3 regions of the Paenibacillus sp. LPE1-1-1.1 genome follow, and region 2 is predicted to be linked to each of the others. Evidence: riboswitches for the same ligand, from Rfam matches in the RefSeq annotation. Region 2 holds a riboswitch; each other region holds the start of a gene.
The links. A riboswitch is a leader RNA that binds a small molecule or an ion and turns the genes downstream of it on or off. The one in region 2 is predicted to bind cobalamin.
Positions count from the first base shown of each region.

Region 1: another riboswitch for cobalamin. It lies ahead of MRBLPE1_RS00605 (ABC transporter substrate-binding protein); the one in region 2 lies ahead of MRBLPE1_RS05925 (DUF4430 domain-containing protein).
Region 3: another riboswitch for cobalamin. It lies ahead of MRBLPE1_RS22865 (DUF4430 domain-containing protein); the one in region 2 lies ahead of MRBLPE1_RS05925 (DUF4430 domain-containing protein).

Region 1 is NZ_JBEGHY010000001.1:113,663-117,742, forward strand. Features, by position in the region: gene MRBLPE1_RS00600 (FecCD family ABC transporter permease) at 1-785, opposite strand, end outside; gene MRBLPE1_RS00605 (ABC transporter substrate-binding protein) at 826-1,824, opposite strand; cobalamin riboswitch at 1,969-2,119, opposite strand; gene MRBLPE1_RS00610 (FixH family protein) at 2,318-2,761, shown strand; gene MRBLPE1_RS00615 (sulfite exporter TauE/SafE family protein) at 2,765-3,451, opposite strand; gene MRBLPE1_RS00620 (heavy metal translocating P-type ATPase) at 3,448-4,080, opposite strand, start outside.
Region 2 is NZ_JBEGHY010000001.1:1,357,810-1,361,889, forward strand. Features, by position in the region: gene MRBLPE1_RS05925 (DUF4430 domain-containing protein) at 1-2,456, opposite strand, end outside; cobalamin riboswitch at 2,604-2,804, opposite strand; gene MRBLPE1_RS05930 (Ger(x)C family spore germination protein) at 2,929-3,987, opposite strand; gene MRBLPE1_RS05935 (GerAB/ArcD/ProY family transporter) at 3,974-4,080, opposite strand, start outside.
Region 3 is NZ_JBEGHY010000023.1:1,297,959-1,302,038, forward strand. Features, by position in the region: gene MRBLPE1_RS22855 (ABC transporter ATP-binding protein) at 1-503, opposite strand, end outside; gene MRBLPE1_RS22860 (energy-coupling factor transporter transmembrane component T) at 485-1,363, opposite strand; gene MRBLPE1_RS22865 (DUF4430 domain-containing protein) at 1,360-2,151, opposite strand; cobalamin riboswitch at 2,353-2,551, opposite strand; gene MRBLPE1_RS22870 (DHA2 family efflux MFS transporter permease subunit) at 2,650-4,080, opposite strand, start outside.

The sequences.
Region 1 (4,080 bases), 1.2 Mb from region 2:
GGTACAACTAAACCGACGAAACCGATAACGCCGGACACAGAAACGGCCGCCGCCGTCAGCAGCGTGGAGCCGATTAAAACAACGAGCTTTGTCCGTTCTACGTTAACGCCTAGATGGGCCGCATGCCGTTCTCCCAAAACAAATAAGTTGAGCGATTGGCCATAGGCGATCAGCAGCGGCAATCCAAGCGCAAGAAACGGGATAAGCATATACACGTTATCCCAGCTTCTCATGGCAAGCGAGCCCATTAACCAAAACAAAATTTGATTGACGACTCCTTCAGACATCGAAACCATAAATGAAACAAAGGCGCCTAAAAAGGATTGAATAATGACCCCGGAGAGAATGAGCGTTTCAATATGCATAATCCCTTTATTGCGTGAAAGCCAAAAAACGCCAAGCAGCGTAACCGTTCCCGTTCCAAAGGCTACAAGCGGAATCGTCCACATCCCGAGCGCCGTTTGCAGCCCGAACAAGATGATAAATGCGGCGCCTACCGAGCTGCCCGAGGCTACGCCAAGCGTATAAGGATCGGCTAAAGGATTGCGAAGCACCCCTTGAAAGCCTGCTCCTGCAAGCGCAAGGCATGCGCCGACAAGAACCGCCAGCAGCACGCGGGACAGTCTGACCTGCGTGACAATCGCGATTTCTCCCGCCGTATAGGATGTGGGCTTATCCGAAAGCCAAGGCAGCTGATGCAGCATAATGCCCCACACATCCCGAACCGATATGCCGGATGAGCCAATGGTCAAACTAACAACGATAGAAACAGCAAGAAGGAGCATAGCTGCTCCTCCATACCAAACGAGTTTATAGGTCATTGGATTATTTTACGAGATCCGGGTGAATCACTTTAGCAAGCTCAAGCAAACCGTCCGCAAGCCGCGGGCCTACGCGAACGAGCGGGTTTTCGGTCACCGCGAACATTTGCTTGTTTTTCACCGCGTCGATGACATCCCAGCCTGGGCGGCTCTCGATGCCGGCAACGATCGGATTCGGGTCCTCCTTCAAATCAGGATAAATAATGAGCTCAGGGTTTTGGGTCACAACTTCTTCAGCGTTAACCTCGTACCAGCCTGGTGAGCCGGCAGAGATGTTGTTCCCGCCTGCCAAACCTAGCAGCTCATCAAGGAATGTGCCCGAGCCAACTGTCCAGCCTTGCGAAAATTCTAAAAATACCTTCTTTTTCTCTGCATCTTTTACGGCATCCGAAACCTGCTGCTTCACTTCACGCATATGGTCGGCTACGGCAGTTGCTTCGGACTGTTTATTCATAATATGACCTAAATTCTCGATTTTGGCAATAACGGCATCATAGGTCAGCGGATCTGTCGCATACACCGCAATATTCAGCTCGCGCAGCTTCGTAATCGCCTCCGTATTCAGCGACGAAGACGCAAGAACGAGATCGGGATTCAAAGCCACGACAGCTTCTATATTGGTCGTCATATCGCCGACCTTCGGCTTCGAGGCTGCCTCTTCCGGATAATCGCTCCATTGATCGACGCCCACCACTTGCTCTCCCGAACCAATGGCATAAATCGTTTCCGTTTCGCTCGGAACAAGCGTAACCACTTTGGCAGGCTGCTTTTCAAAAGTAATTTCCGTCCCGGTGTCATCCTTGATTGTCAATGGATATACCGTGGTTTGGGCTGACGCGTCCGGCGTCGGCTCAGCCGTTGCGGGTTGCTCCGCATTGCCTGCCTGATTGTTACTCAGATTGTCGGCATTCTTGTTTGCTCCGCACGCGCTCGTAACCACTAGCATCATGACAAGCAGCAAGCCTAGCAAAAACTTCATCGTATTGCGGTTCATTCGGTTCATCCTCTACTGCACCCCTATTATTTTATTACGTATAAATAAAAAAAAGCATCTCTGGCCAATGTGCCAGAAATGCTTTCATACGCTTTTACATAAACAGCTAAGCGGCAAGCTTCTCCAACACCGTACCTAAGTCCACGTAGGTTTGAGTGTATAACAAGACAGGCAGATTTTCTGACTCGGATAGCACAGTATGATTAAGATACTGCTGCGCGTCCTTACAGTGGCGGGTCCGTGCCGGATTTACACCGGGCTTCCCTATTAAGCCTCAAGGAGTACCGTAAGCTTTCGCTTCCTGGTCGGTTATGCTCCTATCCGCACCTGTCTATAAACTATGAAATGATCAGATGTTAATATACACCGTCTCTTGAAATTTGTCCAATGCCATTGATGCTTCCAACCATTTCTTAACACGTTCTGCACCACTCATTGCCTGCATAGGTAAATTAGATGAGCTGATTCCAAAACACCGGAACAAAGGAGATGATATGCTGTCATGCTGCCGAGTCGTAACGCCCGTTCGCCTTTGCTCAAGTTCGTTCTTGTTTTCATATTCACTGCGCTTCTGGCCGGCGGGGCATTGATTTGGCTGCACCCGAACGATGCCCCGCCTCCGCCCGTTACTGAGCATACATTCGAAAATGGCAATATCATTTGGACCATTGATGCCTATCCAGCCAAAGTGCTTCAACGCAACAGCTTTAAAATCGATGTGACCGATCGAAATGGCAGCCCCGTTAAGGACGCGTCCATTCATGTTAAGCTGGATATGCTCAATATGGTTTGCGGCGATTATCAATTCGAATTGGCAGAAGCTGCTCCAGGCAAATACGAAGGCGAAGGCATACCGTTAATGGCCGGCACTTGGAAGGCAACCTTAACGCTCGAAATGGATGACCATTCCTATACCGTCGTTAGGCTTCTGCGTGCAGTCCACTAGAGTCTACCACAGCCACGGATTAATCGACGGAATTACGCCATTAACGGCAAGCCCGCGCAAAATCGAAATGACGCCGACTGCTATTGCGGTCACTAGGCTTGCCTTGCGCATTAGCCTGCGCCATTTCTTATTAGCAAAAGCAGCGACTGACGCGGCAAGCGCTAATGCGGGGAAGGTCGATAAGCCGAACAATGCCATGACAGCTGCGCCTTCCAGGCCGGAGCCGGTCGAGGCGGCTGTCATCTGCATCGCATAAGTCAGTCCGCACGGGAGGAACCCGAACGCGATTCCCGTCGCAAGCAAATGCAAGGTTTCTTGCTGCTTGGAACGCCCAGCGCCACCAGCTAACCGTTTGTGAAGGAATGTCGATAACCGGTTCATCAGCGGCAGCTGAAATCTGCGCCACAGCCACAAAAGCAACATACAGCCTCCGATAATAGATGCTAAGCCTTGGACGCCGGCAAATTTGCCCGCCACATCAACAAAGGAGCCAACGGCGCCCATTACTGCGCCAAACAAGGTGTAGGAAACAATGCGTCCGGTATTATACAGCAGCATCGATTTTTTCACCGTCGCCGCGGAATTAAGAGACACGGCCGACACGATTCCCCCGCACATCCCAATACAGTGCGGAGCGCTGAACAATCCGGTCATGATGATAAAGCCCATTTGCTGCCACGTAAGCGTCATTGGATGGCCTCGGACTTTCTCTTAAGCTGGCCCGAAAGCCGCAGCGCGTTCCCGACAACGGACACCGAGCTTAGCGCCATCGCAGTGCCGGCCATCCATGGCTCCAGCAAGCCAAATGCCGCAAACGGGATGACGATTACATTGTATACAAAAGCAAATGATAAATTTTGCCTAACGTTGCGAATCGTCAGCCTGCTGATTCTAATCGCTTCAGGAATCGCCTGCAGCCTTGAAAATAACAAGGTCATATGGCCCGCGCTAAGCGCGGCGTCTGTCCCTTCTCCCATGGCAAGGCCGACATCTGCAGCAGCCAAGGCCGGTGCGTCATTCCAGCCGTCGCCTGCCATTGCCACGCGTTTCCCTTTTCTCTTTAGGCTCTCGACAAGCTCTAGCTTACTCTCGGGCAGCATGGAGGCATGCACCTGCGCGATGCCTGCCGCTTTAGCTGCAGCATGCGCCGGCGCCTCGTGATCTCCAGTTGCAAGAACAGCTGCAACACCCAGCTTCTTTAATTGTTTTACCGTTTCTTTGGCATTGGCTTTAACTCTGTCGTTGAATGCGACTGCGCCTGCGCAATGATCATCGATCGCCAGATAGAGGACCGTCTCCCCTAATTGTTCATGAAACTT
Region 2 (4,080 bases):
TCGCCGTTTTTCAGCGTGTACGCTCCCGCGCTTGATTTTGGGAAAACGCCGTTTACGGAATACATCCAGCCGCTTTCCGTTCCATGGTCGAATTCGGCAAGACCGCCAATCGCCTGGACATAAACGCTCGAGCCTGTACCCGTATAATTCAGCGACACGCCCTTTTGTTCCAGTGCGCGTTTGAGAGCCGTGAACGCCGTATCCCCTTCGGACAATGTTACGGCATAAGGAGCAACGGCATCCCCCTCGTTTAATGAACGTTTTTCAACGGAAAGCGTGATCGTTTGAACTGCCGGAAGACCGCCGCCGCCTCCGCCAATCGTTAATGCCGATGCGGTATAAGCAAGAAACTCGGTGAAATGTTTCGTTTTAATAATCAAATCGCCGTTTAGGCTGTATGCGTAAACCTCGTCTGCCCGCACTGACGAATCGGAATATTTTTTTATTGGCGTAAATACACCCGATTGATCAATGAATCCTGCTTCCTTGTCGCCTTGGCCTTTTATGGTCAGGGTGACATGCTGGTTGAACTCGATTTTATCCGGACCGCCTGCTTGTATGCGAACGGCAATGGTATCCACCTTCTTGCTGCCGGAAGATAGCGCGGTGTTCAACTTGGCGTCCAATCCGCTTTCCGTCGTGCTAAGATTTTGCGGCAGCTGAAGCACTTTGTTCCATGCCGATGTGACGACCGTATTGACCGGAATCTCCAGCCATGCGTTACCTCGTTCTGCTGTTACCTTAGGCAAAGCAGCCGTCGCGAAGGTAAGGCTGACGTTATTCGTTAGCGGAGCCGCGCCTGCTTCTGTGATTAGAACGGATTTTTCATTCCCGTTAATCGCAATCGTTTGATCCGTTGAACCGCTTAGTACGCGAGGGACTACGACAGCTATTGCATCGCTGTCTGTATTGCCGACAAGCGCAGCGCCCAATGCTTTTAAGGTAATCGTTCCGCCTTTAGCTGTTCCTGTAAATGAAACCGTTGCTTTATTTCCATCTAGGCTGATCGCGTTTACCTGAAGCTCCGTGTTACCTGTTTGAATGGACCAATTGTTACTGCTCACCGCATCTTCCGTAAACTCATCTCCAATCAGCGCGACCTCGACTGACGGGTTTTCAGCTCCGTTTGCGATTTGCGCTGCCGTTGAAATCAACGGCCATCTGCTGTAGTAGAAGCGTACAACATCGGCTGATTTCAGTTCGTAGGCGTCTGCTCCTACGCTTGGCGCGATGCCGTTTACTTCATACATCCAGCCGTCCCAGCCGCCAAGGCTGCCCGCCGCTTGGCCATGAATAGAAGAGACATAGGATCCGAAGCTGCTGTCTACGACTTTGTAGCTGATTTTCGGATTCGCTAGATCAAGGGCTTGCTTCAGCAAATCCAATGCCGTTGCCGGTTTTTCCGTATTTTTAATCGTTACCTGTTGTTTGGCGTAAATCGGTCCGGAAATTCCGTCTACTTGCAGTTCTGCTGCTACCGGAACCGGCGGTTTGGCTTCAGCAAAACGATACCATACGCTTTGCAGCGATTGGATATCGGTGAGCGCAATCAGCGCTTGTTCGGTAGCCATGCCATTGCCTGCGGTGTCGCTTTCATTCCATTTGAAAGTGCCGTCCTGCAGCTGGTACAGCGCAAAAGAATCGAGAACGCTTTTGCCATTGGCCGTCCAAGGATCAGACAATACATCCTCGTTTATGGCAGCCAAACCCGAGACAACGGCGGACATGCTGTTTGAATTTTCCCCGTACATGACTTGCTCGTTGTTTAACTGCTTTGTTTTCAAAAATGCTTTTATTCTCTCAATCGACTGCTGCGCGGCGCTGTCATTCTGATAGTTTCCAAGCGCCAGCAGACCCATTCCCGTCATGTCAGACTCCGAAGTGCTCCCAAAAAATGCGAAACCGCCGTCGCTAAGCTGCTTGCCTAGCAGATAATCTAATGCTTTTTGTTTAGCGGCTGCGTTCCACCCGCCTACATCGCTGCCCAGCTTTGCGCCCGTATCGAGCGCAAGCATCGCCCACATATGTTTATTGGTTGAACCAAATGCACCCGTTGCAGGATTTTGCTGCGCGGCAAGCTCCGCGTATAGGTTACGGTTGGTCTCCCAAGCATGAGCCGGATCCTCGCCCATGGCGAGCAATGCAAAAATATACCGGATATACTCGGTTCCGGAAACCGTAGATTTCGGATCTATCGTCTTCCAGCTAGGCAGCTTCCAAGTGCCGTCCTGCAGATTTTCTCCGGCTCCCCACAGCGCGACAATCGCCCACCAGGATTCCAAGGTTTCATTTTTATTTTTATAATAATTGACCGTTTTCCCAATCATTTCATTTAAAGCAGCGTTTCCGGTATGGTCTGCGGCTTTACTGACTTGAGGCGCAAATAAACTAAAGATTAAAACAAAACTTAAAATGGCAGGCAAGCTTTTTCTTAGGAATGTTTTCAAGGCAAGCAATGTTTTCTCTCCTTTTGGTTCTTTTTTGGCAACAAAAAAACATCTTCCGCATGGAAAGATGTTGGGGCTGTTACGTGCGTAAGAAAGCATAGGAAATTACCTATCGCTGAAGCACGAATAAACATCTCCCTCCCATCCTCGTGAGAATTTTAGAGCACTTTTATGGCAGGTCTCCTGGCTTCGCTTCATCGCTCGACGATCTCCTTCCCGTCCTAACCGGACAGTGGATAAAATGATTGTCAGCTCTGCGATACAGTGGCGGGACCGCGTCGGACTTTGACCGAACTTCCCTATTAAGCTGCTTGCGAAGATTTGCTTCACGGCAGCACCATATTAGCTATTCTATGAAATTGTAAGTACTAGACTTGTGAATTGTATCAAAAAAAAACCGATTAGACAAAGGTTCCGTTTGTTTTTTTCCAAGCGCGCCGCTGCAGCCCTCAATCCCATGGATGAAGGGCCCCTAGAAGCGCTAACGCATATTGAGAAATCCCGTATTTTCGATAATCGCATTTACTTGAAGATCCAGCTTTAGCTTTGGGTAATACTCCGTACGCCAACTTTTCAACTGCACCCGCGGAATTTTATGCCGGAAATATTGCCCTGTACCCAAAATATCCGCGCCGCCCGCTTGGAGCTTGGCGAACATTTGATTGAACTTCTCCGTAAGCATAGCGTCAAGCTCCTGCTTGATCAATTCACTTGTCGGGTTCCCCTTTGTTTCCAAGATAACGACCTTCAATTTTAATTCACTTTTTAAAATAGGCTTACCGCCGCTCATCACGCTTTTTGTATCCATAGAGTTGCTTATGATAAGCACGCTCGCATGATCCAGCACCTCAATCTTCCCTTGCGTGCTCTCGCCTTTAAAAGCATTGAAGAGCAGCGTTTCATCCGAATTGATCTGCCCCACCATTTTTCCGTTTTTTATGACGGCCGAGCCAATATGCTGAACGGCGGTCGTTTTCCCCGACCGAATGATCGGAATGGCTACGTCTCGCGTATAAGAGTGAATGCTGCGATATACTTCCCAAACCCGGGTTAATGCAATTTGCGGATCCCAGCCAGCGTTTTTCTCGAAAAAATCATAAAGCGTCGTGCCTTCGGGCTCCATCATTTTTTTTACCGTTTTAAAAAAATAATCCATATCTTCATCGCATATCGTAACCAGCGTCTTAGGCGACACGTCACGGCCTCTCATAAAATCGGCAATGGTATCTTCGAGTCCCTCCTGCGCATATTTCTTGTCCATCAAAACAACCTTCACGTGTAGTAAATCCACGCGATTCTCCAAATTAGCACTGATCTTATCGACCGCATGATTGATCGTGTTCCCGCTTCCGGTCACGATTTTTATTTGCGTCGTATGTTGACCCGGCTCAGGAATTTGAAGATAGATCAAATATTCGCCGTTCTGCTTGGAAACGCCCATCACAACCGGCAATACACGGTGATTGATATCAATAGTATCCCAGCAGCCGCTAAGGGTTAAGACCATGCCTATGATAATAAATGTCTTAAGCACTTTCATCTTTGATCATCCTTCTGGAACGAACTCCAATAAACCATATTGAGCAGGGAATGATTAAAAAAACAAAAAACCGCAGCAGCGTATTCCACATCG
Region 3 (4,080 bases), on a different contig from region 2:
GGCTCATCCAGCAGCAGCAGCTTCGGCTGCAGCAGCAGTACGGAAGCCAGGTTAATCAGCTGCTTCTGACCGCCTGATATTTCATGCACGGACTTATGCAGCAGATCTTCCAGTCCAAAAAAATGGCTCATTTCAGCCAGCCGCTTGCGCATAACCGCTTGGCCATAACCGACATTTTCCATCGAAAAAGCCAGCTCATGCCATACCCGGTCCATAACGATTTGATTTTCCGGGTTTTGAAAAACCATACCGATCTGCTCTGCTGCGGTTACCGCAGGCAGCTCCGCAAGCGGCAGGCTTTCAAAGAACACGGTGCCCGAGCGCTTTCCCGTCGGTTGCGCCTCTTGTTTCATATGACGGAGCAAGGTTGTTTTTCCGCAGCCGGATGCTCCGCATAAGACGACAAACTCCCCTTGCTTCACCGATAGGGATACGTTATCGAGCGCAGCCGCTAACGTATCGGGATAATAAAACGATAGTTGATCTATTCGAATGACTTCCATGTCCTTCTCTCCATTCCTTCAAGAAGCGCTGGCGTTAATAAAAAAGCACAATAGCAAGCAAAGATGAAGCCTTCTCCCCGATGCAAATGCATCGATTCCAGACGGGGATAGATCGTTAGTACCCCATAACCCTGCATCCAGCCCCAAGCGCAGGCGGCCCCCGCCGCTATCAAAAATCCGAGCACATACCAGTCCCTGCGATCCATCCGATAGATTACGTAGGAGCTTCGTTTGGCAGAGCCGTACCCTCTCGCTTTCATGGAATCGGCTGTCTGAAGCGCTTCTTCCAAAGACCAGGTCAGCAGCACGCGAACGAGCAGCATGCCGTCCTTGCTGCGTTTTTTTAGGCTGCCCTCGTGAATGGTTACCCCCTTCATCCGCTGCACGGTCGTAATTTGCTCCAGCCTGCGCATAAACAGCGGCACGAAGCGAATCGACATCGAGGTTAGGAGCGACGTGCGCGGCGCGACCCTCGAGAACAGATACATCCATTTGTCTGTGGTTACGATTTGCTGAAAGGAAACAAACGCCAGCATCATGCATATTAACGAGAGCATCATCGTCACCCCGTACAAAATCGCTTCCAGCGTTATCGGCTGATCCATGAAATAAAAGAGAATATGCCTCCCCCGATGGGAGAACAACGGGTTAAGAACGGCAACCGATCCGCCCATAAGCGCATAATAAGGAAGCAGCTTAAGCAGCCGCTTCCCTTCGCCATGAATGACAATAATAGCCGTAAGCGCCGCAATCGACGTCACGAGGAAAACAGGATGAAATAACAGCATGCCAAAGGCAATGACACCCGCATAATAGCAGAAGCTGGTAATGGGATGAGCGGAGAAGAAGGCATTGTTCATTCCGCCTCGGCTCCCAGATCCTCGCCGAGATCGATGGTATACAGCCATTCAATGACATCGCCGTCCTTGAGCTTAAAGGCACCCGCGCTTTTATTTGGAAACTCGCCGTTCACCCGGTACATCCATCCACTCTTTGCGCCGAGATCAAATTCATACAAATTATCAATGCCTTCAATGTAAGCAGCAGCCTTTACGCCTCTGTATTCCATTTGGATTTTGTTTTTGCGGGTCGTTCTCTTCAGCACTTCAAGCACGGTATCGTCTTTCTGCAGTTCGACGGCGGTAGCCGCGAGCACGGTGCCCGTTTTCTCGTCCGCCACGATCGATATCGTAACCGAACTAATCGGCTGCTTCGTTTCGGCCGGTGAGGCAGACGGAGACTGGACGGGCTTTTCTGACGCATTCGGCTTTGGCGAAGGCGTCACCTGCTGATCGCCCTGCACTGGGGATAGCGTCGGCTTCGCCGGTTTCACGGACGCAGCGGGTTTCTCGCTTGCGGCATCCTTTACCGGATTTTCATCTTCGTCTTTGTCCGCGACCGCAGAGGGCGTTGCCTTTGGTTCCGCAGTCGGAGATGAATTAGCAGGTTGCGCGCTCTCGCTTCCGCCTTTAGGCTCTATGCTGCCTTTATCATCCGTTACAGCTGTCTCTTGCGGAGCTTGGCTTGCTGGCGTTTGCTCGCTTGCCGTATTTCCGTTCGTTTCCGGATTCGCGCAGCCGACGATTGCTCCAATTACCAGCAGGCCTATCAATAAGCTGAATAACCATCGCTTGCTGTTCTTTGCCATCAATTCTTTCCTACTTCCTTTTTTCAATTCTTTTTGACCGGACAAGCTTCTTCGTTATGCCGCTGGGGGCTGCAAAACAAAAAAAAGATCCCCTGTTCAGAGGGGATCTTTTATCGAATTAAAGATTTGCAACTGCAAATAAAATAAACATCATGCGCATTGCATAACGTTCCGATCTCCATTCTTACCCCCGAAGAATGAGAAACAAAATAAGAAAAGGCAGGTCTCCTGGCTCGTGCGTCAACACGTTTCTCTACCTTCCCATCCCTACGACAGACAGTGGCATTTTGAGAGAAACGCTCTTCACATACAGTGGCGGGACCGCGCCGGCATGATACCGGACTTCCCTATTAAGCAAACAAAAACCCGTTCTGCTTGCACCTTCTCTTAACAAATATTCGGTTATTTTATCAATCATATCGGGATTAAGGGGGTTTGTCTATAAGCGATCAGACATAGCCATCCTGTTCGGCTTTGAGGTCATCATGTTTCGTAACTTTATTTTTTATTATTTTGCTTTTCTACATGAACCCGTTTAATGAAGAACGCAACAACTAGGCCAATGACCGCAACGACCATCGCGAAAATAAACGCATCCTGTATGCCCGCCGTCATAGCGAGAGGCGCATTCGCCGGGTCAGCCGGATCAGCGGCATTCTTCATGAAACTGTTCATCCCAGCGGTCATAATGCTAACCGCAACCGCCGTGCCAATGGCACCCGCCACCTGCTGCAGCGTGTTCATAATCGCTGTGCCGTCCGGATACAGTTCGCGCGGAAGCTGGTTCAGACCATTGGTCTGCGACGGCATCCATACCATCGAAATTCCGATCATCAAGCAGGAATGAAGCACGATGACAAGCGCCAGCGTCGACGCCGTCGTAATGCCGGAGAAAAACCAAAGCACGGCTGCTAAGATAACAAGTCCGGGAATAACGAGCCATTTTGGACCGAATTTATCAAACAAGCTGCCCATAACCGGGGACAAAATACCATTAATCAGTCCCCCCGGCAATAGGACGAGACCTGCCGTAAGCGCGCTAAGACCCAGCCCGCTGATCAAATACATCGGTAAAACGAGCATGGAGGCTAATATAACCATCATACAAATAAACACCATCAGCGTTCCCACTATGAACATCGGATGCTTAAAGGCGCGCAGGTTCATCATCGGCTGCTTCATCGTCAACTGACGGATAGCAAAAACGATAAGCGCGGCTATGCCGATAATCATAAAGGTAATAACTTTTGCGCTGCCCCAACCGCCTTCGCCTTCACCTGCGCTGCTGAACGCAAACACGATGCCGCCGAAGCCAAGGGTCGAGAATACAAGCGAGAAAACATCGATTTTCGGTTTTGTAATCGTGGAGACATTTTGCATATAGAAAATTCCAAAAACAAGGGCTATAACCAAGAACGGAAGCGACAGCCAGAAAATCCAGTGCCAGCTCAAATTTTCGATGAGAAGTCCGGCTATGGTAGGTCCTACCGCGGGTGCAACCATAATGACGAGCCCGATTATGCCCATCGCCGCTCCCCGCTTCTCGGCAGGAAAAATAATGAGTATCGTATTAAACATCAGGGGCAGAAGAAGCGCCGTACCAATGGCTTGAATGACGCGTGCCGCCATGAGCACATCAAAGCTCGGAGCGAGCGCCGCCACAAGCGTGCCAAGCACGGAGAAGCTTACCGCTGCTATAAACAGCTGCCTCGTTGAAAACCATTGCAGCAATAAGCCCGATACCGGAACCAAGATGCCAAGCGTGAGCAAATAGCCCGTTGTCAGCCATTGTACCGTTGGCGCAGTGATATTAAAAACTTGAATTAGATCGCTAAGCGCTACATTTAAAGCCGTTTCACTGAACATGCCGACGAAGCCGGCCAAAAGCAAAGAAATCATAATAGGAAATACTTTGTAGGTCTGCTCCGT